One region of the Serratia sp. OS31 genome, then DNA from elsewhere that is predicted to be linked to it. Evidence: predicted binding sites of a transcription regulator. Region 1 holds the regulator's gene; each other region holds the start of a gene.
What was found. The regulator sigma-54, encoded in region 1, starts transcription at its own class of promoters, with help from an activator protein. The targets are predictions, from matches to a motif close to GTTGGCACANNTTTCGCTNT.
Positions count from the first base shown of each region.

Region 2: a site for sigma-54 is predicted at 5,981-6,000, ahead of norV (anaerobic nitric oxide reductase flavorubredoxin). Genes of this name have one in related genera too.
Region 3: a site for sigma-54 is predicted at 3,924-3,943, ahead of hycA (formate hydrogenlyase regulator HycA). Genes of this name have one in related genera too.
Region 4: a site for sigma-54 is predicted at 6,478-6,497, ahead of glnA (glutamate--ammonia ligase). Genes of this name have one in related genera too.

Region 1 covers NZ_JACJFQ010000006.1:122,215-130,108, forward strand. Annotated here, with positions in the region: gene H5P17_RS07735 (calcium/sodium antiporter) at 1-696, shown strand, start outside; gene kdsD (arabinose-5-phosphate isomerase KdsD) at 821-1,807, shown strand; gene kdsC (3-deoxy-manno-octulosonate-8-phosphatase KdsC) at 1,825-2,379, shown strand; gene lptC (LPS export ABC transporter periplasmic protein LptC) at 2,376-2,954, shown strand; gene lptA (lipopolysaccharide ABC transporter substrate-binding protein LptA) at 2,923-3,462, shown strand; gene lptB (LPS export ABC transporter ATP-binding protein) at 3,469-4,194, shown strand; gene rpoN (RNA polymerase factor sigma-54) at 4,245-5,678, shown strand; gene hpf (ribosome hibernation promoting factor) at 5,702-5,989, shown strand; gene ptsN (PTS IIA-like nitrogen regulatory protein PtsN) at 6,148-6,609, shown strand; gene rapZ (RNase adapter RapZ) at 6,741-7,595, shown strand; gene npr (PTS phosphocarrier protein NPr) at 7,592-7,864, shown strand.
Region 2 covers NZ_JACJFQ010000046.1:18,873-26,766, forward strand. Annotated here, with positions in the region: gene H5P17_RS24270 (3-oxoacid CoA-transferase subunit B) at 1-397, opposite strand, end outside; gene H5P17_RS24275 (3-oxoacid CoA-transferase subunit A) at 407-1,093, opposite strand; gene H5P17_RS24280 (IclR family transcriptional regulator C-terminal domain-containing protein) at 1,335-2,168, shown strand; gene H5P17_RS24285 (Dyp-type peroxidase) at 2,222-3,178, opposite strand; gene norW (NADH:flavorubredoxin reductase NorW) at 3,332-4,489, opposite strand; gene norV (anaerobic nitric oxide reductase flavorubredoxin) at 4,486-5,937, opposite strand; gene norR (nitric oxide reductase transcriptional regulator NorR) at 6,100-7,623, shown strand; gene H5P17_RS24305 (hypothetical protein) at 7,744-7,894, shown strand, end outside.
Region 3 covers NZ_JACJFQ010000035.1:17,037-24,930, reverse strand. Annotated here, with positions in the region: gene flhA (formate hydrogenlyase transcriptional activator FlhA) at 1-81, opposite strand, end outside; gene hypE (hydrogenase expression/formation protein HypE) at 170-1,183, opposite strand; gene hypD (hydrogenase formation protein HypD) at 1,180-2,307, opposite strand; gene hypC (HypC/HybG/HupF family hydrogenase formation chaperone) at 2,291-2,587, opposite strand; gene hypB (hydrogenase nickel incorporation protein HypB) at 2,578-3,372, opposite strand; gene hypA (hydrogenase maturation nickel metallochaperone HypA) at 3,390-3,734, opposite strand; gene hycA (formate hydrogenlyase regulator HycA) at 3,997-4,464, shown strand; gene H5P17_RS22335 (4Fe-4S dicluster domain-containing protein) at 4,552-5,166, shown strand; gene H5P17_RS22330 (proton-conducting transporter membrane subunit) at 5,166-7,034, shown strand; gene H5P17_RS22325 (respiratory chain complex I subunit 1 family protein) at 7,045-7,894, shown strand, end outside.
Region 4 covers NZ_JACJFQ010000015.1:105,491-113,384, reverse strand. Annotated here, with positions in the region: gene yihI (Der GTPase-activating protein YihI) at 1-507, shown strand, start outside; gene hemN (oxygen-independent coproporphyrinogen III oxidase) at 690-2,063, shown strand; gene H5P17_RS14500 (YshB family small membrane protein) at 2,099-2,221, opposite strand; gene glnG (nitrogen regulation protein NR(I)) at 2,334-3,746, opposite strand; gene glnL (nitrogen regulation protein NR(II)) at 3,755-4,804, opposite strand; gene glnA (glutamate--ammonia ligase) at 4,989-6,398, opposite strand; gene typA (ribosome-dependent GTPase TypA) at 6,769-7,894, shown strand, end outside.

The DNA.
Region 1 (7,894 bases):
TCCGAAGTGTTGCGGCGCGAACTGCCGCTGATGTTGGCGGTCACAGTATTGTGCGGTTTCGTGCTGATGGACGGCACGCTGAGCCGGCAGGATGGCGTGCTGCTGTTGGCCGCCGCCGCGATATTTATTCTGTTGATGTTGAAAATTGCCCGGTTGGCGCAGCGTGAAGGCAGCGACAGCCTGACCGTGGAGCAACTCGCCGAACTGCCGCAGGACAGCAGCAACACCGTGGCGGTGTTGTGGCTGGTGCTGGCGTTTATCATTCTGCCGCTGTCTTCCAAAATGGTGGTCGATAACGCCACGGTCATCGCGCACTATTTCGGTATGAGTGAGTTGGTGGTGGGCCTGACCGTCATTGCCATCGGCACCAGCCTGCCGGAGCTGGCCACGTCGATCGCCGGCGCACTCAAGGGCGAAGATGATATGGCGATTGGCAATATCATCGGCTCCAACATTTTCAACACGGTGATCGTGCTGGGCGTGCCCGCCCTGCTGTCTCCGGGGACCGTCGATGGTGCCGCCTTCCATCGCGATTACTGGGTCATGCTGGCCGTCAGCATTGTGCTCAGCGCCCTGTGCATCGGGCGCAAACATCGCATCGGTCATCTGGCCGGCGCTCTGTTATTATGTGGTTTTATTGCGTACCTTGCGGTGCTGTTTTTTAACCCTTTCAATTCATTTAGCTATAGCCTCTAGCTTTCAAGTTGCAGCCAGGCGACAAACTCACTCATCCCCAGGTGCCTGCTCAGGTAAGTCACCGGGATGAGTGGATACGGCGCTGTAATTTGAGAGATGACGGGTATGACCGATGGGAATGAGCATGTCGAACATTCAGTTGCAACCGGGCTTTGATTTTCAGCAGGCAGGCAAAGAAGTGCTGCAGATTGAGCGTGACGGGCTGGCCCAGCTCGATCAATACATCAATGCAGACTTTACCCGCGCCTGCGAGTTGATCGCCGAATGCAGCGGCAAAGTGGTTGTGATGGGCATGGGTAAATCCGGGCACATCGGCTGCAAGATTGCCGCCACCTTCGCCAGCACCGGAACGCCGTCGTTCTTTGTTCATCCGGCCGAGGCCAGCCATGGCGATCTCGGCATGGTCACCGCACAGGATATCGTGCTCGCCATTTCCAATTCGGGTGAGTCCAACGAAATACAGGCGCTGATCCCGGTGTTGAAACGTCAGCGTATCCCGCTGATCTGCATGACCAACAACCCGGAAAGTTCGATGGGCAAGGCGGCGGATATTCACCTGTGCATCAAGGTGCCACAGGAAGCCTGCCCACTCGGCCTGGCGCCGACCACCAGCACCACCGCCACGTTGGTGATGGGCGATGCGTTGGCCGTCGCACTGTTAAAAGCTCGCGGTTTCACGCCGGAAGATTTTGCGTTATCGCACCCAGGGGGCGCTCTGGGCCGCCGCCTGCTGCTGCGCGTATGCGACATCATGCACAGCGGCGATGAAATTCCTCACGTCAGCGCCGATGCATCGCTGCGCGACGCGCTGCTGGAAATTACCCGAAAAAATCTGGGCATGACGGTTATCTGCGATGATTTGATGAAAATTGCCGGTATCTTCACCGACGGTGACCTGCGCCGGATTTTCGATATGGGCATCAATCTCAACGAGGCCCGCATTGTCGATGTCATGACGCTCGGCGGCGTGCGGGTACGCCCGAACCTGCTGGCGGTCGACGCGCTGAATCTGATGCAGCAACGTCACATCACCGCACTGCTGGTTGCCGATGGCGACCAATTGCTGGGTGTGGTACATATGCATGACATGCTGCGCGCCGGCGTCGTTTAACTATGGAAGAGAACTCAATGAGTCTGGTTGAAACCTGCTACGGGCCTGTAGAGCAAGAGGTCATGGCGCGTGCCGGCAAAATCCGCCTGCTGATTTGTGATGTCGACGGCGTGCTGTCAGACGGCCTGATTTTCATGGGCAACAATGGCGAAGAATTAAAAGCGTTTAACGTACGCGACGGTTACGGCATCCGCTGCCTGAAAACCTCGGATATCGAAGTGGCAATCATTACCGGTCGCTCCGCCAAGCTGTTGGAAGACCGGGCTAAAACGCTCGGCATCACGCACCTTTATCAAGGGCAATCCGATAAGCTTTTGGCCTTCCGCGAACTGTTGGATACACTGTCGCTGACGGCAGATCAGGTCGCCTATATCGGCGACGACCTGATCGACTGGCCGGTGATGGCGCAGGTTGGCCTGGCGGTCGCGGTGGCAGATGCGCACCCGCTGCTGACGCCACGGGCCCATTATGTTACCCGCATTGCCGGCGGCCGCGGTGCGGTACGTGAGCTGTGCGACATTATTCTTTTGGCTCAAAACAAGCTGGAAGACGCCAAAGGGCTATCGATATGAGTAAAACCAAACTTTGGATCACCGTGCTGCTGGCGGTGATCGCACTGGCGCTGATTGGCTGGAACATGACGGATTTCAGTGATGATACGGCTCCGGGGCCGGTGAACAGCCAGGACCCGACTTATCAGAGCCAGCATACGGTCACCATAGTGTACAATCCGACCGGCAAGCTGAGTTACAAGCTGGTGGCGGAAGACGTGAAGTACTATACAGCCGATGAATTAAGCTGGTTCACCCAACCGGTGATGACGCTGTTTGATGAAAACGCGGTGGCCACCTGGTCAGTTCGCGCCGACCGCGCCAAACTGACTAAAGACCGGATGCTGTATCTTTACGGCCACGTCGAGGTGAACAGCCTGACCACCACGTCGCAGCTGGAAAAAATTAAAACAGACAATGCTCAGGTGAACCTGGTGACCCAGGATGTGGCTTCGGATGACGAAGTGACGCTCTACGGGACGAACTTCACCTCTAACGGCATGAAAATGCGTGGGAACCTGCGGGCCAAGACCGCTGAGCTGATTGATAAGGTTAAGACCAACTATGAAATTCAAAACCAACAAACCAAGCCGTAATCTGTTAATCGGCAGCTTGATTTTGGCCGCCAGCGCCCCCGCATGGGCGCTGAAGTCCGACTCCAATCAGCCGGTGAGCATCGACTCGCTGAAACAGTCTCTGGACATGCAGAGCAACGTCAGCACCTTTACTGATAACGTGGTGATCAAACAAGGCACCATCGATATCAAAGCGGACAAAGTCGTGGTCACCCGCCCGGGCGGCGATCAGAACAAAACTTATATTGAAGCCTTTGGCAACCCGGTCACCTTCTATCAGATGCAAGACAGCGGCAAGCCGGTGAAAGGCCATGCTCAGAAGGTGCGTTACGATGTGGCGTCTCAGTTGGTGACCCTGACCGGGAACGCCTATCTGGAACAGCTCGACAGCAACGTCAAGGGCGATCGCATCACCTACCTGGTGCAACAGCAGCAAATGCAGGCGTTTAGCGATAAAGGCAAACGCGTGACTACGGTTCTGGTACCGTCGCAGTTGCAAGACAAAAACGGGCAAAACAAGAGTAACTAATCACTTATGGCTACACTCATCGCAGAAAACCTGGCGAAAGCCTACAAGGGCCGCAAAGTCGTTGAAGACGTCAGCCTGAAAGTGAAATCCGGCGAAATCGTCGGCCTGCTGGGGCCAAACGGCGCCGGCAAGACCACCACTTTCTACATGGTGGTCGGTATCGTTCAGCGTGACGCCGGGCGTATCGTGATTGACGAAGAAGACATCAGCCTGCTGCCGCTGCACGCCCGTGCGCGTCGTGGCATCGGCTATCTGCCGCAGGAAGCCTCGATCTTCCGCCGTCTGAGCGTTTACGACAACCTGATGGCAGTGCTGGAGATCCGTGACGATCTCAGCAGCGAACAGCGGGCGGACCGTGCGGTAGAGCTGATGGAAGAGTTCCATATCTCCCACCTGCGCGACAACCTGGGCCAGGCGCTGTCCGGTGGCGAACGTCGCCGCGTGGAGATCGCCCGTGCGCTGGCGGCTAACCCGAAATTCATCCTGCTGGATGAACCCTTCGCCGGGGTTGACCCGATTTCCGTTATCGACATTAAAAAAATTATCGAGCACTTGCGTGACAGCGGCCTGGGCGTGCTGATCACCGACCACAACGTGCGCGAAACGCTGGACGTGTGTGAACGCGCCTATATCGTCAGCCAGGGCAAACTGATTGCTCACGGCACGCCTGATGCTATTCTGGCCGATGAGCAGGTAAAACGCGTTTATCTGGGCGAAGAATTCCGCCTCTGAGTGCCGGCGCGTCCTGATGGACGACTGTTAACGGAAGTAGACTGAAGAATATGAAGCAAGGTTTGCAACTCAGGTTTAGCCAACAACTGGCCATGACCCCCCAGCTCCAGCAGGCCATACGCCTGCTGCAGTTGTCCACGCTTGAGCTCCAGCAGGAGATACAGCTGGCGTTAGAGAGCAATCCACTGCTTGAACAAACCGATTTGCACGAAGAAATCGACGCTAAAGAGACCACCGAAACCGAAGGTTTGGACACCCGGGAGGCGCTGGAGCAAAAGGACATGCCCGAAGAGCTGCCGCTGGACGCCACCTGGGACGAGATCTATACCGCCGGCACTCCGTCAGGGACCCGCACCGATTACAGTGACGATGAACTGCCGGTGTATCAGGGCGAAACCACCCAAACCCTGCAGGATTACCTGATGTGGCAGGTGGATCTGACGCCGTTTTCCGATACCGATGCCGCCATCGCCACCTCAATCGTCGACGCCGTCGATGACACCGGCTATCTCACCGTGCCGCTGGAAGACATTCTGGAGAGCATCGGTGACGAGAATGTGACAATGGACGAAGTCGAAGCGGTATTGAAGCGCGTGCAGCGGTTTGATCCGGTTGGCGTCGCGGCGCGCGACCTGCGCGATTGTCTGCTGGTCCAGCTTTCCCAGTATGCCAAAGACACCCCTTACCTCGCAGAAGCACGCCTGATCATCAGCGAACATCTGGACCTGTTGGCGAACCACGACTTTCGCAGCCTGATGCGAACAACGCGCTCAAAAGAAGATACACTGAAAGAAGCGATGCTGCTGATCCAGTCACTCGATCCGCGTCCAGGCCAGTCGATCAACACCGGCGAATCTGAGTACGTGATCCCGGACGTGCTGGTACGCAAAGTGCAGGATGTGTGGACGGTCGAGCTCAACAGCGACAGCATCCCAAGGCTGAAGATAAACCAGCAGTATGCCGCACTGGGCAACACTGCGCGTAACGACAGCGACGGTCAGTACATCCGCAGCAATCTGCAGGAAGCGAAATGGCTGATCAAGAGCCTGGAAAGCCGCAACGACACCCTGCTGAAAGTTTCGCGCTGCATCGTCGAGCAGCAGCAGGCGTTCTTTGAGCAAGGCGCGGAATTTATGAAGCCCATGGTGCTGGCGGATATCGCTCAGGCCGTGGAGATGCATGAATCGACAATTTCACGCGTGACCACGCAGAAGTTTTTGCACAGTCCGCGCGGCATTTTCGAATTGAAGTATTTCTTCTCAAGCCACGTGAATACCGACAGCGGAGGCGAAGCTTCCTCTACGGCGATCCGCGCGGTGGTGAAGAAATTGATTGCGGCGGAAAACCCCGCCAAACCGCTCAGCGACAGCAAGCTGGCCACCCTGCTCTCCGATCAGGGGATCATCGTGGCACGGCGTACCGTCGCCAAGTACCGAGAGTCTTTGTCCATCCCGCCGTCCAACCAGCGTAAACAGTTGGTTTGACCTCTATTGAGAAGGAAGACACTATGCAGCTCAACATTACCGGACACCACATCGAAATCACCGAACCCTTGCGTGAGTTCGTGAACACCAAGTTCGCCAAACTCGAACAGTATTTTGACCGCATAAATCAGGTGTATGTCGTGCTTAGTGTGGAAAAAGTGCAGCAGATTGCGGAAGCGACGGTGCACGTGAATGGAGGCGAGTTGCACGCCACCTCGGAAGACGAGAACATGTATGCGGCAATTGATACCCTGATCGACAAACTGGCGCGTCAATTGAACAAACATAAAGACAAACTGAAACAACACTGACATTCTGGGCCGTTTCCGTCAGCGGGTACGGCTCAAACGTAGCCTCGGCCATCGGCGCGTTACCTGTTTGGGTACGCGCCGATAAGCCATCAGGGTTAAACAAGGCGAAAAATCACCTCACAAGCCTGCTTGCTGGTGTGGTTTTAAGTGAAGATGAGATGAACAACGAAACAATGCAGTTAAGCTCGGTATTAAATATCGAGTGCACCAGAAGCTCTGTACATTGCACCAGCAAGAAGCGGGCTTTGGAAATTATTAGCGAACTGGCCGCCAAACAGCTCAACCTGTCACCCCAGGTGGTGTTTGACGCGGTTCTCACCCGCGAGCGCATGGGCAGCACCGGTATCGGCAACGGTATCGCCATTCCCCATGGCAAACTGGAAGAGGACACACTGCGGGCCGTTGGCGTGTTTATTCGTCTCGACCAACCTATCGCCTTCGACGCCATTGATAACCAGCCGGTCGATCTGCTGTTCGCCCTGCTGGTGCCGGCCGACCAATGTAAAACCCATTTGCATACCCTGTCTCTGGTCGCCAAGCGTCTGGCCGACAAAACAGTATGCCGTCGCCTGCGCGCGGCGCAAAGTGACGAAGAGCTTTACCAAATCATCACCGAGTAACGCCCGGCTGGCGTGACTTCCAGCCCGGATAACGATACTGTTTAGCCATGATGGATTCCGGTTCAGGCCGGAATAATAAAGTTTCTAACGGTGGCGATAGACGCCGCCGAGATGCCAGGGGGAGTTGCCACATGGTGCTGATGATTGTCAGCGGCCGTTCCGGTTCAGGGAAATCCGTCGCCTTGCGGGCGCTGGAAGACATGGGTTTTTACTGCGTTGATAACCTGCCCGTGGTACTGCTGCCGCAGCTTGCCAATACGCTGGCGGAACGCAACAGCTCCGCGGCGGTAAGCATCGACGTGCGTAACATGCCGGAATCGCCGGAAGTGTTTGAATATGCGATGACCCAACTGCCGGACAGCTTTTCGCCGCAGTTGCTGTTCCTCGACGCTGACCGTAACACACTGATCCGCCGTTACAGTGATACTCGCCGCTTACACCCGCTGTCCAGCAAGAACCTGTCGCTGGAAAGCGCCATCGACGAAGAAAGCGATCTGCTTGAGCCGCTGCGTTCACGGGCCGATCTGATCATCGACACCTCGGAAATGTCGGTGCATGAACTGGCCGAAATGCTGCGTACCCGTTTACTGGGCAAACGCGAGCGCGAACTGACCATGGTGTTTGAATCCTTCGGCTTTAAACACGGCATCCCGATCGACGCCGATTACGTGTTCGACGTGCGTTTCCTGCCGAACCCACACTGGGACCCTAAACTTCGCCCGATGACCGGCCTGGATAAACCCGTCGCCTCATTCCTCGATCGCCACACTGAAGTGCACAACTTTATCTACCAGACCCGCAGCTATCTGGAACAGTGGCTGCCGATGCTGGAAACCAACAACCGCAGCTACCTGACGGTGGCCATTGGCTGTACCGGCGGTAAGCACCGTTCAGTCTACGTGGCAGAACAGTTGGCCGACTACTTCCGCTCACGCGGCAAGAACGTGCAATCGCGCCACCGCACGCTGGAAAAACGTAAACAATGACGGTCAAGCAAACGGTTGAAATCAAAAACAAACTGGGCATGCACGCCCGCCCGGCGATGAAGCTGTTCGAGCTGGTGCAGAGTTTTGACGCCGAAGTGATGCTGCGTAACGACAGCGGCACCGAGGCCGAAGCCAGCAGCGTGATTGCGCTGCTGATGCTGGACTCCGCGCAGGGGCGCCATATCGAGGTGGAAGCCACCGGCCCGGATGAGGTAAAAGCGCTGGCCGCAGTGGTTGAGCTGATTAATTCCGGTTTTGACGAAGACTAGTTTCCACGCAGCGAAGAAGCCAGTATCAAG
Region 2 (7,894 bases), on a different contig from region 1:
CCATCGCGCCGCCGACCGCCGGAATGGCTCCTGGGGCACCGGTGCTCCAGTTAGCCAGATCGCCTCGTTCGGAAACCTGGTAGGCGCCGAGCACGCAGATATCCAGGTGGCCGCCGCGCATCATGGCGAAGGAGTCGCCGTGATGGAAAAAACAGCCGCCCTTGAGCAGGGTGACCGGCTGCTTGCCGGCATTGATCAGCTCGGGATCCTCCTGGCCCGCCGCCGGTGCCGGGCCCATGCCGAGAATGCCGTTCTCGCTGTGCAGGAAAATCTCTTTATCCGCCGGCAGGTAGTTGGCGATCTGCGTGGGAATGCCAATACCCAGATTGACGTAGGCGCCTTCAGGGATATCGCGCGCAATACGTTCTGCCAACTGTTGATGAGTAAGTTTGGTCATGGGGATCCCTTAAGCTGAAAGCTGCGCAGGATGATCAGGCGAGGTCACCAGGCGCTGTACGAAAATCCCTGGCGTAATGATGTTTTCAGGATCCAGTTCGCCCAGCGACACCATGCGATTGACTTCAGCAATGGTGCAGGTGGCGGCCATGGCCATGATCGGCCCAAAGTTGCGCCCGGTTTTGTTATACCGCAAGTTGCCCCAGCGATCGGCCTGGTCGGCCTTGATCAGTGCGAAGTCCGCCCTCAGCGGCAGTTCGAACACGTAGTGCCTGCCGTCGATCTCGCGGGTTTCTTTGCCCTGAGTCAATTCGGTGCCGTAGCCGGTGGGCGTGTAAAACCCCCCGAGCCCGGAACCGGCAGCCTGGATGCGTGCGGCCAAATTCCCTTGCGGGATCAGTTCCAGCTCCAGTTCGCCGCGGCGGTACAGGTCGTCAAATACCCAGGAGTCCGACTGACGCGGGAATGAACAAATAACCTTGCGTACGCAACCGGCCTTCAGCAGCGCCGCCAGGCCGAAATCGCCATTGCCGGCATTGTTGCTGATCAACGTCAGCTCGCGTGGGCGACGGCGGATCAGCGCATCCAGTAGCGCATAAGGCTGGCCGGCGGGGCCAAAACCGCCGACCATAATGGTCGCGCCGTCGGGGATATCGGCGACGGCGGCGTCTACGGACGCCACGCTTTTATCGATCATTTGCTCTCCTGAGTACGCTAGGGGTCTCTCAGCGTGACGCTGGTGGGTCTGGATTTACCTTAAGCGAGGAAAAATGCAGCGACAAGTGCGAATATCAACTGTTTGTGCGATTATCGAAACTGTGATGATTTGCCTGTCAATTCTGTGACGCAGATAACTAAATCGCTATTGGGTGCCAGACAAAGCAGCATCGCGGCGCCACAGGCTTATAATGCGAAGGTTTGTTTAATCGGAGGTCCGGATGGGTGATGAGTCGGAATTTGGCGCTGGAGAACTGCGCCGGCTACAGGAAATCGGGGATTTAAGTAACGACCAGTATAAAGGCGACCCTAATTTTATGGCGTCCCTGGCCAGGGGGCTGGAGGTGTTGCAGGCCTTCCAGCCGCAATATTCGCAAATGTCGGTTTCTGAAATCAGCCACATTACCGGTATCCCCCGTGCGGCGGTGCGCCGCTGCCTTTACACTCTGCGCGCGCTCGGCTTTGTCCATTGCCCTGACGGTCGGCATTACCGGCTGTTGCCACGGGTTCTGACTATCGGTCACGCCTATCTTTCCTCTTCCGAATTGGCGAAAGCGGCACAAAACTCGCTGGACTACCTCAGTAAACTGCTGAATGAATCCTGCTCGGTAGCGACCCTGGACGGTGACAATATTCTGTATATCGCCCGCGCTTCGGTGAAGCGCATCATGACCATCGATCTGGGGCGGGGCAGCCGTTTGCCGGCCTACGCGACATCGATGGGATTGGTTTTACTCAGCGCTTTGGACGAAGCGCAGTTGGACGATTATCTGTCGCGGGTCAGCTTCGAACCGCTGACCGAGTTTACCGTTGCCAGTGCTGAGCAACTGCGTGAACAGTTGGCCAAGGTGCGTCGTCAGGGGTATGCCATTAACGATCAACAGTTAGAAATAGGCTTACGTTCGATCGCGGTGCCGATGCATTCACGCAAGGGCGGGGTAGTGGCGGCGATGAACGTGGGGGTGAATGCCTCGCAGATTTCGTCGGCGGAATTGCGTGAGCGCGTGCTGCCGCAGTTGCAGCGTACGGCAATGGAGCTGGCACTGCTGCTGTAGTCGGGAGGACTGACCCTGAGTTTGCGCTGGGTCAGTCTCCCTCCTATTAGCGATTATTGCGGGCCGTTACGCTCGGCCAGGGCCTCCAACAGGGTTGCCGATGGCGTAAAGAACAGGCTACCGGTGACCGCGCGGCTGAAATCCAGCAGGCGATCGTAGTTGCCGGCCGGTCGACCCACGAACATATTCTCCAGCATTTGCTCTATTGGCTGGGGGGAACGGGCGTAGCCGATAAAGTAAGTGCCGAACTCGCCCATGCCGGGTTTGCCAAACGGCATGTTGTCGCGCAATATTTTGACTTCATTGCCGTTTTCATCGGTCAGCGTCGTCAGAGAACTGTGGGATGACGAAGGTTTGACGTCCTCATCCAATTCAATATTGGATTGCTTGTGGCGACCAATAATGCGCTCTTGCGTTTCGACGCTCAGTGAGTTCCAGCCTTTCATGTCGTGCAGGTACTTTTGTACCAGCACGTAGCTGCCGCCGGAAAACTCGGCGTCTTCTTCGCCAATCACCGTATAGTCGAACGCTTCGTGCCCCTCGGGGTTTTCGGTGCCGTCGACAAAGCCAATCATTGCCCGCTGGTCGAAATAACGGAAACCGTGCACTTCCTCTATTACCGTCACGGCGTCGCCAAGCTTGTTCATCAACTGTGTGGCGAGTTCGAAGCACAGATCCATCTCGTCGGCGCGAATGTGCAGCAGGATATCGCCAGGGGTCGAAACGGCAACGCGGTCGCCGGTGCCTATCTCACGAAATGGATGAAGCAGCGCCGGACGGGGCTGGCCGAACAGTCGATCCCAGGCCGTGGAGCCAAATCCACAGACGCAGGACAGATTGCCCGCCGGGGATCTTTTACCGACGGAACGAATTACGCCGCTGATATCTGCACACCAGCCGCGCACCGCAGCGAGCTGTTCAGGGTTGGCGGATAAAGTCGCGACCAAAAAAATGGCGTGGCGTGTCACGGGGCTGAAGACAGCCTGAGGGTGTTGATTTTGGGTAGTCATAGCATCCAGTGCCGAGGAGAGTCAGAGCTTAAAACTAATCTATTTTGGCGGTCACGCCAACTGATTAACCCCAGTTGACGTGTGGAGTCACAGAAGGCCGATGGCGAATAAAAAAATCGCCATCGGCGCGCGTACGATTACGCTAGGCTACCGTCAGGCCGAAGTCCCCTCTGCCGCTAATGCGTTCAATTCCTTCAGCAAGCTGAAAGCCAGTTTCATGTGCTCTTCGCTAACGATAAAGGCACGTAACCGCCGTTGCCGATCAAAGCCTTTGGCGATCATGCCATGCTGTTCGGCGGTAATGTTCCAGCTCAGATCCTGTCGATGAGTTTCCCCCGCCATGTGCAGCGGCAGGTTGGGGGTTTTCACCTTGACCAACATAGCGGGCAGCTTCACCTCTTCCGTGGCACCCAGCAAATTTTTCGCCAGGGTCATGGCACTGAACTGTATCGGCTGAAGGAACGGCAGCAGTCGGCCACCAATCTCCGCGCAGTCGCCGAGCGCGTACACATCGGCCATTGAAGTCTGTAAGCGGTTATTTACCTGAATACCGCGATTAACCTGCAAACCAGCCTGACGCGCCAGGCCAAGGTTCGGTTGCAGTCCTACCGATGCAATCGCTGCATCGACCCACAGCGTACGGCCATTATTCAGCGTCGCCCGCAGGCCACTTTCCTGTGAGGACAGTTCTGTAATTTGCTGATTTAACAGCAGTTCAACCCCCATGTGCTGCAGGCAATATTGCAAGCGGCTGGCGGCCTCGATTGGCATCAGCGCGGACAGCAGACTACCGGCCCTGTCCACCAGGGTGACTTGCTTACCGGCGCGCTGCATGTCCATCGCCAGCTCACAGCCGATCAGACCGCCACCGAGGATCAGCACCCGTTGCGCCCGCAGCAATGTTTCTTGGTTTTCGCGGTACTCCTGCTGGCTGTTGAGCGTCAGCATCAGCTCGTGGCCCGGAATCTTGGGCACGATAGCCGAGGCGCCTACCGCCAGTACCAGCTTGTCATAAGGCCAGTATTGCTCGCCGCTGTGCACTCTTTTTTGTTGGCTATCGATGCCGTTAATGCAGGTATCTGGATGCAATGCCAGTTGAAACTGTTCCGCAAAGCTGCCGGATGTTTGCCGCGTCAATGCGTCAGCCGTTTGCTGCTGACTGATAGCGTGGCTGAGTTCCGGCTTGTTGTATTCATCACAGCTGTCGGCAGCGATCAGCCGAATCGGGATCTCGCCATCCTGCCTGCGCAGATGTTTTACCAACTGTCGGGCGGCAAAGCCGGAGCCGACGATCAAAATGCCAGGGTTCATTTTGCCTCCGTAGCAAGCGGATCGAATACGTCTTTGCCCATGGAGCATTCCGGGCACAGGAAGTCATCCGGCACGTCTTGCCAGCAGGTTCCGGGGGCCACATCCTGCATAGGTTCACCCACTTTCGGATCGTAGATCCACAGGCAAACGCTGCATTGCATCCGAGGCCCCAGGTCGGCATCGCTATCTGCTTTTTCAGGCTGTGGCTGAGCGGGAGGTGCTATCGACGTGGGGGCAGTGGCAGGCAAGGGGGTTAATGCCCATTGACGCGCGATATCCCGGCCATGTTGGCGACAGATTTCCAGCGTGTCACCGTCAGGACGCCATTTGGCCTTCAGTGCCAGCGTGGTTTCGAAACCACAATCCATTAAGCGGGTTTGAATGCGATCGACCGCGCCGCCGTTCCAGCCATAGCTGCCGAAGGCCGAGGCTTTTTTGCTGCGAAAACGCATCCCGGTGATCTCCTCCAACAGCCCGGCGACCTTGGGCATCATCACGTTATTCATGGTCGAAGAGCCTACCAGCACGCCCTTGGAACGGAATACATGGGTCAGGATGTCGTTCTTGTCGTGTCGCGCCACGTTAAAAATCTTCACCGCCACGCGCGGGTCGGCTTCGTTGATGCCCTGCGCGATAGCGTCCGCCATCATGCGGGTATTGTTGGACATGGTGTCGTAAAACAGCGTGATGCGATCTTCCTGATAATCGGCGGCCCATTCTAAATAGCGGTGCACAATCTGCGTCGGATTATCGCGCCATACCACCCCGTGCGAGGTGGCGATCATCTCGACCGGCAGATTGAAACCGAGGATTTCATTAATTTTTGGCGTCACCAGCCGGCTGAAGGGCGTCAGGATATTGGCGTAATACCGCTGGCATTGTTCGAACAGTTCGTTTTGATCCACCTCGTCGTTAAACAGATGCTCATCGCAATAGTGCTGGCCAAAGGCGTCATTGCTGAACAGCACCGCATCGCCGGTCAGGTAGGTCATCATGCTGTCCGGCCAGTGCAGCATGGGGGTTTCAACAAAAATCAGCTGTTTGCCGTTGCCGATATCCAGGCTGTCGCCGGTATGCACCACCTGGAAGTTCCATTCGGGGTGATGGTGGTGACCGGTGATTGAATCGATACCATTTTCGGTGCAGTAAATCGGGGTGCCCGGGATCTGCGCCATCAGCTCCGTCAGGGCCCCGGCATGATCTTCTTCTGCGTGATTGATGATGATGTAATCGAGGGTATTAAGGTCGATTTCCGCCGCCAGATTTTGCACAAACTCGCGGCTGAATTTATGGTCTACCGTGTCGATCAACACGGTTTTTTCTTCACGGATCAGGTAGCTGTTATAGCTGCTGCCCTTCAGGGTTTTGTACTCTGTCCCATGAAAATCTCGGACTTCCCAGTCACGTTGCCCAACCCACTGGATATTGTTTTTTACCTGAATTGCCATGCTCATTACCTTTTTGTCGGTTATTACGTTTCGATACCCGTAGTGAGCAAACGGCGTGCCAACTAATATCTTATTGTTTTTTAATGATTATTAAATCATTGATGTCGTTTTGACATCGGCGTAGCATTGTCTTTATGACAACTCAGTGTCGGAATGACAAGCATGTCCCTCTCCATACAATCGCTTGCCGCCATCGCTATCGAATTACAAAGCGGGCTGACGCAAGGCGACCGTTTTCAACGGTTAATCAACAGCCTGCGCCGCTTGCTGCGCTGTGACGCTTCAGCCTTACTGCGTTTTGAAGGTCAACAATTCCGCCCGCTGGCCATCGATGGCCTGGCTCAGGACGTCCTCGGGCGCCGCTTCGCTCTGGATGCGCATCCGCGCCTGGAAGCCATTGCCCGCGCTGGTGATGTGGTGCGTTTCCCGGCGGATAGCGATTTGCCGGATCCCTACGATGGGCTGATCCCTGGCCATGACGAACTCAAGGTGCATGCCTGCATTGGATTACCGCTGTTTGCCGAACAGGATTTAATCGGCGCGCTGACCTTTGATAGCCTCAACCCGCAGCAATTCGATCGCTTCAGCGATGAAGAACTGCGGCTGGTCAGCGCCTTGGCAGCGGGGGCGCTAAACAATGCGTTACTGATGGAGGCGTTAGAAAGCCAGGCCCTGACGCCGTTGGCCTCAGGCGGAGGCAGCACTCCGAGAGAAAACGGTGAAATCATCGGGCTGGCCCCGGTTATGCAACAGCTCAAGCAGGAAATCGGCATTGTTGCCGGCTCCGAACTCAACGTATTGATCACCGGGGAGACCGGGGTCGGTAAAGAGCTGGTGGTACGGGCGATTCATCAGGGGTCGGCCCGCGCTGACCATCCGCTGGTCTACCTTAACTGCGCCGCGCTGCCGGAGAGCGTGGCGGAAAGCGAGCTGTTCGGCCACGTAAAAGGCGCATTTACCGGTGCTATTCAGCACCGCGCCGGCAAATTTGAAATGGCGGACAAGGGCACTTTGTTCCTTGATGAGATTGGTGAGTTGTCGTTGTCGCTACAGGCCAAATTGCTGCGGGTGATCCAATACGGCGACCTGCAGCGGGTCGGCGATGATCGAATAAAGCGAGTTAATGTACGCGTATTGGCGGCAACCAATCGCGATCTTAAACGTGCGGCGGTCGAGGGGCAGTTTCGGCTGGATTTATACCATCGGCTGAGCGTCTTCCCGATTGCGGTACCGCCGCTGCGTGAACGGAGCAGCGACATTGCCTTGCTGGCGGGATATTTTTGCGAGCGTTGCCGCATTAAGCTGGGGCTGACGCAGTTAACGCTTTCCGCCCAGGCGCTGCTGGTACTTGAGCAGTATGCGTGGCCAGGCAATATTCGCGAACTGGAACATGCGATCTATCGGGCTGCCATTTTGGCGCGCGCGGCGCAAAACAGCGGTGAGCTGGAACTGTTACCGCCGCATTTTAATCTGCAAGCGGGGGCCTTATCGGTGGACGTTCCCGACCCGGCACTGCCGGAGACGCTTATTCAGGCCGATCTCGCCACGATGACGCAACGTTTTCAGCGTAGCGTGATTCAAAAAGCCTTGGCTGAATGCGACATGAACTGGGCCGCCACGGCGCGTAAATTAAAGTTGGACAGTGGCAACCTGCATCGGCTGGCCAAACGCCTGAATATAAAATGATTTGGATTGCGGTTAAAGACGCTTCTAGGGAATAAGGCGGCAGGGGAATAACTGCCGCCTTGCATTAACGGAGGGGAACATGGTGGTAAATAATAAATAAATCAGTTTCCCTGGTGTGGCTTGCCGAAAATTAATTTAATTATTAAATATATCAACCTTACCATGGCCACAGCGCAGCCAATTGAAACCAACAGGACGGAAATTCCCCTCGGCGCAGGATACCATGTTGAAAAGCCTACTCCGGCCCCGCTCAGCAAGGAAGAAGATAAAA
Region 3 (7,894 bases), on a different contig from region 1:
CAGGTCGGTGAAACTGCGCTGGCTCAGCAGCGTGCGGGTAATTTCCAGTAGTTCTTGTTTTTCTGATTGTGCATTCGACATTGTTTATCACTTGCCTGAGTCGCGATGAAGATTTGTGAGTCACATCGCAAAGTGTAACGCTGGCCGGCGGCGTTCTCCCCCGACGGGATCAACAAATCCGCGGCAAAGGCTCGGCATGTGGCAAATCCAACCGGCGGCTGATGCCATAAGCGCCCTGCAGTCTTACCTGTCGCCCAGCCGTCACTTTGCCAATCATCGCCGCGCCTGCGCCCAATGGGTGAGCACGCAAGGCGCAGAGCACGTCCTGTGCGGCTTGTGGTGCGGCCACGATCACCAGTTTTCCCTCGTTGGCAAAATTAATGGCGTCCAGCCCCAGCAATTCGCAAATGCCTCGCACTGCCGGGGCGATCGGCAACAGGCTTTCTTCCACCTCGATGCCCACGCCCGCCGCACGGGAGAACTCATGCAAAATGGCATTCACCCCGCCACGGGTCGCATCGCGAATCGCCCGTACGCCGTGAATGGCACGCAGTGGCTCAATTAACGGCGTTAACACCGCACAGTCGCTGATCACGTCCAGAGACATACCCAGCTTTTCGCGCAGGTTGAGAATAGTTGCCCCGTGATCACCCAGGGTGCCGCTGACAATCACGGCATCGCCGACGCGGATATTTTGCGCCGCCCAGTTCAGGCCTGACGGGATCACCCCGATACCGGCGGTGTTGATAAACACTTTGTCGGCTGCACCACGCTGCACTACCTTGGTATCCCCGGTCGCAATGCGAATACCAGCCTGCTGCGCGGTGGCGGCCATCGAGGCGACCACGCGTTGTAAGTCGGGCAACGGCAAACCTTCTTCGAGAATAAAGCCGCAGGAAAGATAGCGCGGCAGCGCGCCGCTCACCGCCAGATCGTTGGCCGTCCCGCAGATGGCCAGCTTGCCTATGTCACCGCCCGGAAAGAAAATCGGGTCAATCACGTAACTGTCGGTGGTAAACGCCAGCCGATCGCCCTGCTGCGTTAACTCGGCCAGGTCTAATCGGGCCTGATCTTCACGCTGATCCAACTGCGGGTTGGCAAAGGCCGGCAAGAAAAGATCGTCCAGCAATTGCTGCATTGCCGCACCACCGCTGCCATGAGCCATAGTAATCACGTTGTTCATGCCGGCATCTCCTCTGTTTCGCGGCGATATTGGTACCAGGCAGCGCAGGCCCCTTCGGATGAGACCATCAGGGCGCCAAACGCGTTTTGCGGCGTACAACCGCGGCCAAACAGCGGGCAATCACGCGGTTTGCACCGCCCGGTGAGCACGTCTCCGCAACGGGATCGAGGATCGTCAGCCACTTGCCGCCGCTGCGGACGAAAACGACGTTCAGCATCAAAAGCCTGATAGGCTGGCGTAAGGGCAATGCCTGAGTCGGCAATGGTGCCCAGCCCGCGCCATTCGCTGCCGCCACCCAGCACAAAAACCTCGCTCATCGCCTGCTGTGCCAGCCGGTTGCCCTGTTCCGGCACCACCCGCCGGTATTGGTTTTCGGTTTGGCTTTGTCGGCCAAGGAACTGTTCGACCAGCATCAGCACCCCTTGCAAGATATCCAGTGGCTCAAAGCCGGTCACCACCAGGGGTTTGCGGTATTGCCCGCTGATAAAATGATAGGGCTCGGTGCCTATCACCATGCTGACGTGGCCGGGTGCCAGAAAACCGTCGATGTGCACATCCGGCTGTTGCAGCAGGCTGCGCAAGGTGGGGATCAGGCTGATGTGCTGACAAAATACGCTGAAGTTGCCCAGGCCTTCCTGCCGCGCCTGTTGCAGGGTAATCGCCGTGACCGGCATGGTGGTTTCGAACCCCAGGGCAAAGAACACCACCTGCCGCTGCGGGTTATTCCGCGCCAGCATCAGGGCATCCAACGGTGAGTAAACCACTCGCACGTCGGCACCGCGTTCGCGAGCCTGCAGTAAAGATCCCTGCTGGCCTGGCACCCGCAGCGCATCGCCGAAGGTGCAAAAAATCACTTCGGGGTGCCCGGCGATTTCGCAGCAGGCGTCAATGCGTCCCATGGGTAAAACGCAAACCGGGCAGCCGGGGCCATGAATGAATTCGATTTGCGCCGGCAGCAGCTTGTCCAGGCCAAAGCGGAATATCGCATGGGTATGGCCACCGCACACCTCCATGATTTGCAGCGGCCGATCGGCGGTAAACGGCAACTGCGCGGCGCGCTGCCAGATATGTTGCAGCAGGTTCTTCACCCGCTGCGGATCGCGAAATTCATCTACGTAATCCATGGTTATCCTCCCCCGCCAAAAACAACGCCACGTCCTGTTCCACTTCCCCCATCGCCTGCAGTGCCGCCAGCATTTCCTCGGCCTCTTGCTGATCGAGACGGCTCATCGCAAAGCCCACGTGGATCAACACCCAACACCCCAGTATCGCTTCTTTGGGTTCATCCTCCCGGCAAACCAACGCGATATTCACTTCGCGCTGTACGCCGCAGACTTCGGCCCAGGCGTGCTGAGGCTGATGCTGGTCCAGCGCCACGATCTGCCCGGGAATACCTATGCACATAGCTGCCGCTCCAGCCAGGCCATCCACTGGTCCATCCCTTCACCCTGAGTCGCCGAAAGGGTAATTATCTCGATGTCGGGATTAACCTGTCGGGCATTGGCGATACAGGCGTCCAGGTCAAACTTCAAGTACGGCAGCAGATCGACCTTGTTCAGCAGCATCAGACGTGCGGCGGCGAACATATGTGGGTACTTGAGGGGCTTATCTTCCCCTTCGGTGACCGACAGCACCGCCACCTTATGCCGCTCCCCCAGATCGAAGCTGGCTGGGCAAACCAGGTTGCCGACATTTTCGATAAACAACAGGCTGCTGGGTTTGAGCTCCAGGCGTTGGGCGGCTTCATGAACCATTTGCGCGTCCAGATGACAGCCTTTGCCGGTATTGACCTGGATCGCCGGCACGCCGGTGGCGCGGATACGTTCTGCATCGTTGGTGGTTTGCTGGTCTCCTTCCACTACCGCGCACTCACGCGCCCCGCGGAGCCGCAGCAGGGTTTCGGTCAGCAGCGTGGTTTTGCCTGAACCGGGGCTGGATACCAGATTCAACGCCAGGATCCGTTGCTCGGCAAAATACTGGCGATTGCGTTCGGCCAGACGATCGTTTTTATCCAACACCCGGGTTTCTATTTCCAGCATTCGCCGCTGACTGATGCCCGGCGCATGAGTGCCCGCCACTCCCAGTCCATAATGCAGGTCCCCCTGCAGAGACCGCTGCGGGCGAAACGGGACCTTTGCTTGCCCTTCAATCGTCAGTTCCCCATGGGCACAACCGCAAGTGCTGCACATGTTCTTTCTCCTTTCAGTTATTCAATTTCCAGACGTTTTATTTGCAACCCATCATCGGCCTGCACCCGCAGGTTTCTACCGGCGCAGAGCGGGCAGACCAGAACCTGCGGGATCAACAGCTCGACGTCGGCCTGGCAGTCATAACACCAGGACAAGGCTCGTTGTTCGATCAGATGCAACTCGCAGCCTTCGGCCAGGGTGTCGCGACAGACCATGTCAAAACAGAACCGCAGCGATTCCGCCTCCACGCAGGAAAATGCGCCAATTTCGAACCACACCGCGGTAATACGTTTCGCCCGATGTTGACGAGCCTGTTGCTGCATTATTTCCATCGCATGTTGGCACAAGGTTATTTCGTGCATCCGGCCTCCGTCTGGGGTGATAAAACGTTTCGTCACCCTGCACTGCAAATATGGTGCCAAAACCTATTCGGCATATTTGTCGAGTGTCATGACGTCGACAGTAATTAGCTGACAGTCGCACCGCTCACTGTAGAGGTTAATTCCATGACTGATGCTTGAATTAAAAGGAAATAATAAAAATTACCGGAGTCTGGCACGCTTTATGCTTTAAGTCGTTCACCCGAAGCGTTTCGACAATGACCATCCATTTTGAGTGACGACAATGAGTACTATCAGTGAAGTAACCAGCCAGGCCGATTATATCGCCAACAAAAGCAACCGCCTGATGGCGCAGTGGCAAACCTACCACAGCACCTTAATCAAAGCGGTAACCACCACTAAAAAGAAGATTAATCATCAGTTTACTTACGGTCAGGACGACGATCTGCGTTTTGTGCTGTTCAACCACTTCACGGTGAGCATTCAATTAAGTGAGGGGTTTTATAGCCGTGATATCTGCTATCGCATTAATTTGGCATCGCCGCACGAAGCCGAGAATTTCGCCCCCTTCGCCCATGCCTCGCTGGATGAAGACGGCAATATTGACGGCGTAATAAATAATCGCGACATGCCGGCGGTATTTGAACATTATCTGGATAAGATCGCCGTTATTTACCAATGCCTGTTTGACTCTCTGCATGACGGCCATGCCATTCATGACGCACTGAAAAAAATAACCCTGTCCGTCTGACTGTCGGCGTTACTCACCGACAGAAAACTGTCGAAACGTCATTTTTTACTGACGATTTCGTCATAAATGACGAAGCAAGGAGTGTGCATGAACCGCTTTATTATTGCGGACCCCAAATTGTGTATTGGCTGCAATACCTGCATGGCCAGTTGTTCTGCGGAACATCGGCAACAGGGTTTGCAGGCATTACCCCGCTTGCAGGTGATACGTAACGCCCGCGATTCGGCACCGGTGATGTGCCATCAATGTGAGGATGCGCCCTGCGCGCAGGTCTGTCCGGTAAACGCCATTCGCCATCAGGATGATGCCATCGTCCTGAACGAGAGCCTGTGCGTCAGTTGCAAACTCTGCGGCATCGCCTGCCCGTTCGGCGCCATTGGCTTCGGCGGCAGTACTCCGTTGGCGATCCCCACAGACTGCAACACACCGCTGGCCCTGCCTGCCGCCAAAGCGCCGCGGTCGGTCGCCGCCTTCCTGGATTGCGTGCCCGGTGTCCGCGCCGTGGCGGTGAAGTGCGACCTTTGCGCTTTCACCCCCCTGGGCCCCGCCTGTATCCGTACCTGTCCTACCCAGGCCATTCGCTTGGTCAGCGACCACGACGTGCGTAACGCCAGCGAACAGAAAAGGCGCAATGCCATGCAGGCGCTCAGCGCCGAGCTGCCGTTCGCTACCGCCCCAGAATCCCGCAAGGAGCCGAATTGATGTTCTACGCCATTGCGCCCGATCCATTGTCGTTGCTGACTCTGGCATTAGTCGGGTATCTCCTGTTCGCGTTGCTGAGCTGGCTGCTGGCCCCCTGGCCGCGCATCAATGCCTTGCTGGGTGGCGGCAGCTTGCTGTGTGCCATCGCCACATTGCTGGCCGCGGGGCAAATGCTGTTGGCACCGCTGCACAGTGCCCGTTTGCCCTGGTTGAATTATGCGGTGGAAATCAGCGGCATTAACGCGCTGTTATTGCTGGTGATGGCTTTGTGTGGGATCTGTGCCGCGTTGTATCACATCGGAAGCGTCGCGAAGCTGAATGCCAGTGCACGTGGCCGGTTGGGCGGGCTGATCAATCTGATGCTGGCAGCGCTGAGCGCCGCCGCGATCGCCGATAATGCACTGGCCTTGCTGTTGCTGTTAGAACTGGCGGCGCTGTGCGGCTATTTCTTGATTGTCCATGCCCCGAACGCGAAAAGTCTGCGGGCCGGGCACAGCCAGTTTTTGCTGATGCGCCTCGGCACCCTGCTGCTGGTTATCGCTTTCGCTCTGATTTATACCCACAGCCACAGCCTGCAATTCAGCGTGATCCGCGCTACGCCATTGCCGGACGCACTGCGTAACGGCGTATTCCTGCTGGCGTTGGCCGGGTTTGGCATTTTTGCCGGGGTGATGCCGCTGCATGCCTGGGTGCCTCAGTCCCACAGCAGCGCGCCCGCCTCTGCCGCCACGTTGTTTTCCGGCGCGCTGATGAAGGTTGGCCTGCTGGGGATCCTGAAGATTGGGCTGGATCTGCTGGGTACGCCGCCGCTGTGGTGGGGATTGCTGGTCCTGCTGTTGGCTGCCGGCACCGCGTTTTTTGGCGGGCTGTATGCGCTGATGGAACACGATCTGCGGCGCTTGCTGGCTTACCACACGCTGGAGAATATCGGCATCATCCTGCTGGGCATTGGCGGTGCCATGGTCGGCATGGCACTGCAACAGCCATTACTGACGGCGTTCTCCCTGATCGGGGGCCTGTTCCACCTGCTGAACCACAGCCTGTTCAAAAGCGCATTGCTGTTGTCGGCGGGCACCATCGAACAACAAACCGGGCTGAAGGACATGGAGAAAATGGGCGGGCTGGCACGGCTGATGCCCTGGACCGCCATTTCTCTGCTGATCGGCCTGGTGGCCATGGCCGCACTGCCGCCACTGAACGGTTTCGCCAGTGAATGGCTGATCTATCAGGGGCTGTTCCACTTCAGTGCGGCCCCTGGCTTTATTGGCCATCTGTTCGGCCCGCTGCTGGCGGTGGCGCTGGCCATGACCGGTGCGCTGGCAGTGATGTGCGTCAGCAAAGTGTTTGGCGTTGCCTGTCTGGGAGCCCCGCGCTGCGCCGCTGCGGCCCAGGCCTTGCCGGCTAACCTCTGCCTGACGCTGAGCCATGCGCTGCCCGCGTTGCTGTGTCTGGCTTGCGGTCTGGGTGCGCCCTGGATCATCCCACTGTTTGCCCGGCTGATCGGCATGACGTCCGAACAATCCCTCTCCGTATCCGGCACTTTGGTTTCTACCCCGTTGATCGCCATTTTGTTGCTGGCGATGCCGCTGCTGCCGCTATTGATTGCTGCACGTTATCAGACCCGTCGCCAACCTCGCCGGGTACAGGGTAGCGCCTGGACCTGCGGATATGGTCATGAGGAGGCGATGGTCATCACCGCCACCGGTTTTGCCCAACCGCTACGGGTGATGTTCGCCCCGCTCTATCAACTGCGCCGCTGGCTGCCGGAATCTTTGACCAACCCGTTACATTGTAACGCCTTCGTTGCCTTCTGCCGCGGCCTGGCCGCAGTGGAGCTTGCGGTGCTGTTGGTGGTGGCTTTTGCCTGAGGAAATGACAATGACCTATCCCAATGTGTTACTCGGTCTGGCGCAGGCCTTGCTGTTACTGGCCGTCGCCCCGCTGTTTGCCGGTATCAGCCGCGTGCTGCGCGCGCGGATGCATAACCGTCGTGGCCCCGGAGTACTACAGGAATACCGCGATATCGCCAAATTGTTGAAACGTCAGAACGTGGCGCCGGCGGCTTCCGGCCTGGCTTTTCACATCATGCCGTACTTGCTGACCGGCACCCTGTTGGCCATCGCCTGTGCGTTGCCCATGTTGACTGTCGCCTCGCCGCTGCCCGCTATCGGTGATGTGATCACCCTGATCTATCTGTTCGCCGTGGTGCGCTTTGTTTTTGCCATTGCCGGTCTGGATACCGGCAGTCCCTTTACCGCCATCGGCGCCAGCCGCGAAGCGGTGTTGGGCATTCTGGTCGAACCCACCCTGCTGTTGGGACTGTGGGTGACCGCTCTGGTGGCCGGTTCGACCCAGTTAAGCGCCATGGTGCAGAGCCTGCTGGCGTTGCCACACCACGCCTGGCTGCCGCTGCTGTTGGCCGCTTTGGCCTGTGCGTTCGCCACCTATATCGAGATGGGCAAGTTGCCTTTTGACCTGGCGGAGGCCGAGCAAGAGCTGCAGGAAGGCCCGCTGACGGAATATTCCGGTGCCGAGCTTGGCATTCTGAAATGGGGCATCAGCCTCAAACAATTGGTGGTGCTGCAGCTGTTCCTCGGCGTGTTTCTGCCTTGGGGGCAAGCGGCACAGTTCACCGCCGTTCACCTGTTGGCAGCGCTGGTCCTGGCGCTGTTCAAGCTGCTGTGCGCGCTGACGCTGATCGCGGTTATCGAAAATAGCGTGGCGCGTT
Region 4 (7,894 bases), on a different contig from region 1:
GCGGCGACGTCGAAAACCAAAAAGAAAAGCCGTGTGGAGCTCGATCAGGAAGCCCGTGAGCGCAAACGTCTGAAAAAGCGCCGTGGTCTTGCTTCCGGTTCTCGCACCCAGGTGGAGTCTGCCAATCAAAAGAACAAGGCCGGCGCACAGGCCAAAGATCCGCGCATTGGTAGTAAAGTGCCGGTAGCATTGGTGGCTGAAGCCAAGCCAAAAGCCAAGCCGCAGCCAAAACCTAAGGCCGAAGCCAAACCGCGTCTGTCGCCGGAAGAAGAGTTGGCGAAGCTGGAAAATGATGAGCGTCTGGACGCATTGCTGGATCGTATTGACGACGGCGAGACGCTTAGCGCAGAAGATCAGAGTTATGTTGACCAGACTCTGGACCGCATTGATGCCCTGATGGAGCAACTGGGCATTGAGCTGGGCGACGATGAAGACGACGAAGAAGAAGAGAAAAAGGAAGATATCCTGAAACTGCTGAAAGGCGGTAACCCGAAAGACGTAATTTAACGCGTCATGTGGCTGATCCCGTCAATAGCCCTACTCTTGATGTGTTATCTGCTGTGGTTATTCGGTAAACTATGGCGGCTGTCCAAACGCAAAAAGCGTTTTCGCAGCGCTTCCGCGGCCAGACAGCGTAGACCACTGCCCATTTCCCGGCCCGGTAGAAAAAAATATCGGAAGGAGTGAGCATGTCAGAGCAGGCAATTGTCTGGGATCTGGCCCTGATCCAGAAATATAACTATTCAGGGCCGCGTTACACCTCATACCCCACAGCGCTGGAGTTCAACCAGAGCTACGACGAAGCGGCGTTTCAACGCGCCGCGACGCGTTATCCTGAGCGCCCTTTGTCGCTGTACGTGCATATCCCTTTCTGCCACAAGCTCTGCTATTTCTGTGGTTGCAACAAGCTGGTGACGCGTCAAACGCACAAGGCTGATGAATATCTGGCGGTGCTGGCAAAGGAGATCGCTCAGCGCGCGCCTTTGTTTGCCGGGCGTAAGGTCGGCCAGATGCACTGGGGCGGCGGTACGCCAACCTATCTGAGCAAGACACAAATCAGCCAGCTGGTAGCGATGCTGCGCCAACACTTTGATTTCCTCCCTGATGCCGAAATGTCGATCGAAATCGATCCGCGTGAGATTGAGCTGGATGTGCTCGATCATTTACGCAGCGAAGGTTTTAATCGCCTGAGCATGGGGGTGCAGGACTTCAATAAAGAGGTGCAGCGGCTGGTGAATCGCGAGCAGGATGAAGCCTTTATCTTTGCCCTGATTGCCCGCGCTAAAGCGCTTGGCTTTAATTCCACCAATATCGACCTGATCTACGGCTTGCCAAAGCAAACACCAGAGAGCTTTGCTTACACCCTGCAGCGGGTGGCTGCGTTAAGCCCCGATCGCCTGAGCGTATTTAACTACGCCCATATGCCGAACCTGTTTGCTGCCCAGCGAAAAATCAAAGACGCAGATCTGCCGAGCGCACAGCAGAAACTGGATATCTTGCAGCACACCATAGCTTCCCTGACCGAATCGGGTTATCAGTTTATCGGTATGGATCATTTCGCACGACCGGACGATGAGTTGGCGGTGGCGCAGCGCGAAGGAAAGCTTCACCGTAACTTCCAGGGATACACCACCCAGGGCGACAGTGATTTGCTGGGGCTGGGCGTCTCCGCCATCAGCATGCTGGGGGACAGCTATGCGCAGAACCAGAAAGAGCTGAAGGTTTACTACAGCAGCGTCGAAGCACAAGGTCATGCACTGTGGCGCGGCCTGGCGATGACTGAAGACGACTGCTTGCGGCGTGAGGTGATCAAAACGCTGATCTGCAACTTCAAACTGGACTATCAGACCATAGAACATCAGTTCGGTATCGACTTTGCCGATTATTTTGCCGAGGATTTGCAATTGCTGGCGCCGTTTGAACGTGATGGGCTGGTGGAGCGTGACGAGCAGGGCATTCAGGTTACGCCGCGCGGCCGGTTACTGATCCGCAATATTTGCATGTGTTTTGATATCTACCTGCGTCAACAGGCCCGTACCCAGCAATTCTCTCGGGTTATTTGATGAGTAAAACAACGGCCGCTTTCGCGGCCGTTGTTTTAACTGAAGAAATTAATCAGGGCGGCGCACAGTACCGCAGCAACGGCTGCCTGCGGCGTGTGGCTGGCGGCAGAACCCAGTTCTGCGCCTTGAGAAATGAATGCGATTAACGAATCCAGCATGGAAGCCTCCAGGGTGTGCGCCCCGATCATACTGCGGCCCCATCGGCTGTAAAGCCTGAAATAGCCGTTTTTTTGTGCGCTTGATTGTATTTTCTATCATCAATGCCGCAAACTATTCCATTCCCAATTCTTTCAGCTTACGCGTTAACGTATTGCGCCCCCAGCCCAGCAAACGGGCGGCTTCCTGCTTATGCCCTTGGGTATGACGCAGTGCGGTGGTGAGCAAGGTGCGTTCCATCTCCGGCTGCGCTTCCGACAGCAGGTTTTGATGACCGGAACGCAGCGCGCGGTCCGCCCACTGTGCCAGCAGCGTGGCCCAACTGTCCGGCAGGCTATGCCCGGGCGTTTCTGGTGCAGAGGTTTCAAACAGCTCACTCGGCAGGTCCTGAATCAGCACCTCCTGCCCGGCAGCCATCACGGTTAACCAGCGGCAGGTGTTCTCCAACTGGCGAACGTTACCGGGCCATGGCAGGCGCGTCAGTGCAGTTTCAGTCTCCGGATGCAGGTTCTTCGCTTCCACACCCAGCTCCTTTGCCGCCACCTGCAGGAAGTAACGCGCCAGACGCGGAATATCCTCACGACGTTCACGCAACGGCGGAAGGTGCACGCGGATCACGTTCAGGCGATGGAACAAATCCTCACGGAATTTACCTTCCTGTACCCGCAGTTCCAGGTTCTGGTGGGTGGCGGCGATGATGCGCACGTCCACCTTCACCGGGGCATAACCACCGACTCGATAGAACTGGCCATCTGCCAGCACCCGCAGCAGGCGGGTTTGCACATCCAGCGGCATATCGCCGATTTCATCCAGGAACAAGGTCCCGCCGTCGGCCTGCTCAAAGCGACCCTGACGGATCTGATTGGCGCCGGTAAAGGCCCCTTTTTCATGCCCGAAAAGTTCGGACTCGATCAGGTCTTTGGGGATCGCCGCCATATTCAGCGCAATAAAGGGCGATTTGGCGCGCGGGCTGTGACGGTGCAGGGCATGGGCAACCAGCTCTTTACCGGTACCTGATTCGCCGTTGATCAGTACGCTGATCGACGAACGTGACAGGCGGCCGATGATGCGGAACACGTCCTGCATCGCCGGGGCCTCACCGATGATGTCTGCCACCGGATCGTTGGCGGGTTGGCTGCGCGCAGGCTGCTGCTGTTCCTGATAATGGCTGATGGCGCGTTCAACCAGCGCCACGGCTTCATCAATATCAAAGGGTTTCGGCAGGTAATCGAATGCCCCTTGCTGGTAGGCGCTGACGGCGGCGTCGAGATCCGAATGCGCCGTCATTATGATGACCGGAAGCATCGGATGACGCTGTTTGATCTGCTTGAGCAACGCAAGGCCATCCATACCCGGCATGCGGATGTCAGACAGCAACACGTCAGGAGTTTGCGTGGCCAGGGCTTCGAGCACCGCATTGCCACTGTCGAAGGTCACGCAGCTCACGCCGGCTCCAGTGAGCGCGCGTTCAAGCACCCAGCGGATGGAGCTATCGTCATCGACGATCCAGACTATCCCTCGTTGCATAGAAAACCTCACTGGCGAATAGGCAGGTAAACCGAGAATTCGGTATGTCCTGGCCAACTGTTAAATTCAATTTTTCCGCAATGCTGATCGATAAGATTACGGGCGATGGATAATCCCAGGCCGGTTCCGCCTTCGCGGCCGCTGACCATCGGGTAAAACAGCGTGTCTTGCAACTGCGCCGGCACGCCGGGGCCGTCATCTTCTACGTCAATACGTGCCGCTAACCGGTAGCGGGTGCCGTGCAGGGTAATCTGGAAAGCGGTGCGAGTGCGCAGCGTGATGGTGCCGCCAGTTTCTCCCAGCGCCTGCAGTGCATTGCGGGTAATGTTCAGCAATACCTGTTCGATTTGATCCGGGTCGTGCGCCATCTCAGGCAGGCTCGGGTCGTAGTCCCGCACCAGCGTCACGTTATCCGGCTTCTCCAGCGACACCAGTTGGCACACTCGCTCTGCCACCTGATGAATGCTTTGGGTTATGTGCTGGCCCGGTCGCTGCGGGCCGAGCAGGCGATCGACCAGGTTGCGCAAGCGGTCGGCCTGCTCAATGATCACCTTGGTGTATTCGGTCAGCGACGGATCGGGCAGTGCCTTGGCCAGCAGCTGTGCCGCACCGCGCAGTCCGCCAAGCGGGTTTTTAATTTCATGCGCCAGGCCACGGACCAGATCGCGGGCCGCAACTTGCTGGGCGTGCTGAAGTTGTTCCTGGCTCAAGCGGCGTTGGTTATCCATGGGCGCCAGCTCGATCAGGATATAGCCATCAGGCAGTGCCTGTGCGGTCAGGGAGAGGATATGCGCACGCCCGTCAACCACCAGGGTCACTTCGTTATCGGTAAAGCCCTGACCGGCATGCAGGCTCTCACGCATCAGATCGACGTTCAGTGAGAAATAACCGAGCAAATCGGGCAAGGGTGTACCGAAAAGTTTACGGGAACTTTGTGCCAGCAGTTGTTGTGCTGCCGGATTGGCGTAATGAACCGCCAGATCATCATCCAACAGCAGGATGCTGTTGATGAGAGAATTGAGGATCTGCCCAGCATCGGGCAGCTTGCCAGTTGCCATACAGCAGACTCCTGCACCTTTTTAGTGCATCTATCCTACTCCATCCGTTATGCACGCGGTATGGAATAGTTTTGCAGAAAATACGGTGGAGAAAAAAAACCATCCGAAGATGGGCTGAAAGTTTCCACGGCAACAAAAAAAGACAACTAAATCTGGGCGCCGCCCGCAGACGGCGCGGTAAAACTTAAACGCTGTAGTACAGTTCGAATTCAACCGGGTGTGGCGTCATGCGAACGCGGTCCATCTCTTCTTTGCGCAGATCGATGTAAGCATCGATCGCGTCGTCAGTGAATACGCCGCCACGGGTCAGGAACTCGCGGTCTTCGCTCAGTGCTGCCAGCGCTTCATCCAGGGAGCCTGCAACTTTTGGAATTTCAGCTTCTTCTTCCGGTGGCAGGTCATACAGGTTTTTGTCCATGGCGTCGCCAGGGTGGATTTTGTTAATCACACCGTCCAGGCCTGCCATCAGCAGGGCCGCGAAGCACAGGTACGGGTTAGCCGCTGGATCCGGGAAACGGGCTTCGATACGGCGCGCTTTCGGGCTGGCAACCACTGGGATACGGATGGAAGCGGAACGGTTACGGGCAGAATAAGCCAGCATGACCGGTGCTTCGTAGCCTGGGACCAGACGCTTGTAAGAGTTGGTGGTCGGGTTGGCCAGGGCGTTGATCGCTTTAGCGTGCTTGATGATACCGCCGATGTAGAACAGGGCAGTTTCAGACAGGCCGCCGTATTTGTCGCCGGCGAACAGGTTAGTCCCGTTCTTGGACAGCGACATGTGGCAGTGCATGCCGGAACCGTTATCACCGAACATTGGCTTCGGCATGAAGGTCGCGGTTTTGCCAAATGCGTGAGCCACGTTGTGAACCACGTATTTGTAGATTTGGATTTCGTCGGCTTTCTTGGTCATGGTGTTGAAGCGGGTTGCCACTTCGTTCTGACCTGCGGTTGCCACTTCGTGGTGGTGCGCTTCAACGACCAGGCCCATTTCTTCCATGGTCAGACACATGGTAGAACGGATGTCCTGTGAGGAATCGACCGGAGGAACCGGGAAGTAACCGCCTTTGACTGCCGGACGGTGGCCTTTGTTGCCGCCATCGTATTGGGTGCCGGAGTTCCATGCGCCTTCGATATCGTCGATGGCCACGTGGGAACCGCGGATGCTGCTGCCGAAACGAATGTCGTCAAACAGGAAGAATTCTGGCTCTGGCCCGAACAGGACGGTGTCCGCGATGCCGGAAGAGCGCAGGAAATCTTCTGCACGCTTGGAGATAGAGCGTGGGTCACGATCGTAGCCTTGCATGGTGCCTGGCTCGAGGATGTCGCAGCGAATGATCAGGGTGGATTCTTCGAAGAACGGATCCAGTACCGCAGTGCTGGCGTCTGGCATCAGCACCATGTCAGATTCGTTGATGCCTTTCCAACCGCCGATCGAGGAACCGTCAAACATTTTACCTTCTTCGAAGAAGTCGGCATTTACCTGATGAGCAGGGATGGTGACGTGTTGTTCTTTACCCTTGGTGTCAGTGAAACGCAGGTCTACGAATTTCACTTCATGCTCATTCAGCATCGTCAAAACGTGTTCAGCGGACATACTTAACTCTCCCGGATTTATCATTGTCGTCGTCGTGGAACGAATCTGTGGAACTGGCTTTTTTTGCCTTGAAAAGACTAAAGCGAAAACTGTGCCAACTTTGCCAAAGCGCTTTAATCGCCTTTCTGTGCGGGTTTTGCTCAGAATCAGTATGCACCATCAGTGACGTTTTGCACTTAAATGGTGCAATCAATGCGGGGTGGGGCACTGTAATGGTGCAAAAGTGCACCGGATGCTGCTTTTTGCACCGTGAAAGGGATCACATACTGACCTGTACACAGTTGTTTATAAGAGACTGTTGTGATCTTGTTTAGTCCCTCGCTTAATACGTGTACAATAGCGCGCTATTTCTAATGCCTGAGGCAAAGCTGTGATCGAAAATTTGCGTAACATCGCCATTATTGCCCACGTTGACCATGGTAAGACCACCCTGGTTGATAAGCTGCTGCAACAATCCGGTACTTTCGGAGAGCGTGTAGAAGCCACCGAACGCGTAATGGACTCCAACGATTTGGAGAAAGAGCGTGGGATTACCATCCTCGCAAAAAACACCGCCATTAATTGGAAAGACTACCGCATCAACATCGTGGATACCCCAGGACACGCCGACTTCGGCGGTGAGGTTGAGCGTGTGATGTCAATGGTTGACTCGGTGCTGCTGGTTGTGGATGCAATGGATGGCCCAATGCCGCAAACCCGCTTCGTGACCAAAAAAGCCTTCGCTAATGGTCTGAAGCCGATCGTGGTAATCAACAAGGTTGACCGTCCGGGCGCACGTCCTGATTGGGTTGTTGATCAGGTCTTCGACCTGTTCGTTAACCTCGACGCGACCGACGAGCAGCTCGACTTCCCAATCATCTATGCTTCTGCATTGATGGGGATCGCGGGTACTGACCACAACGAAATGGCGGAAGACATGACCCCGCTGTATCAAGCGATCGTAGACCACGTGTCTGCACCGCAGGTTGAGCTCGAAGCGCCATTCCAGATGCAAATCTCCCAGTTGGACTACAACAACTACCTGGGCGTGATCGGCATCGGCCGTATCAAGCGCGGTAAAGTGAAGCCAAACCAGCAGGTCACCATCATCGATAGCGAAGGTAAAACTCGCAACGGTAAAGTGGGCAAAGTGCTGGGCCACATGGGTCTGGAGCGTATCGAATCTACCCTGGCTGAAGCGGGCGACATCATCGCTATCACCGGTCTGGGCGAGCTGAACATTTCCGACACCATCTGTGACACCTCTGCAGTGGAAGCACTGCCGGCGCTGTCTGTAGATGAGCCGACCGTAACCATGTTCTTCAACGTCAACACCTCACCATTCTGCGGTAAAGAAGGTAAGTTTGTGACTTCGCGTCAAATCCTTGAGCGTCTGAACAAGGAACTGGTGCACAACGTGGCACTGCGCGTTGAAGAAACTGAAGATGCTGATGCATTCCGCGTATCTGGCCGTGGTGAACTTCACCTGTCGGTTCTGATCGAAAACATGCGTCGTG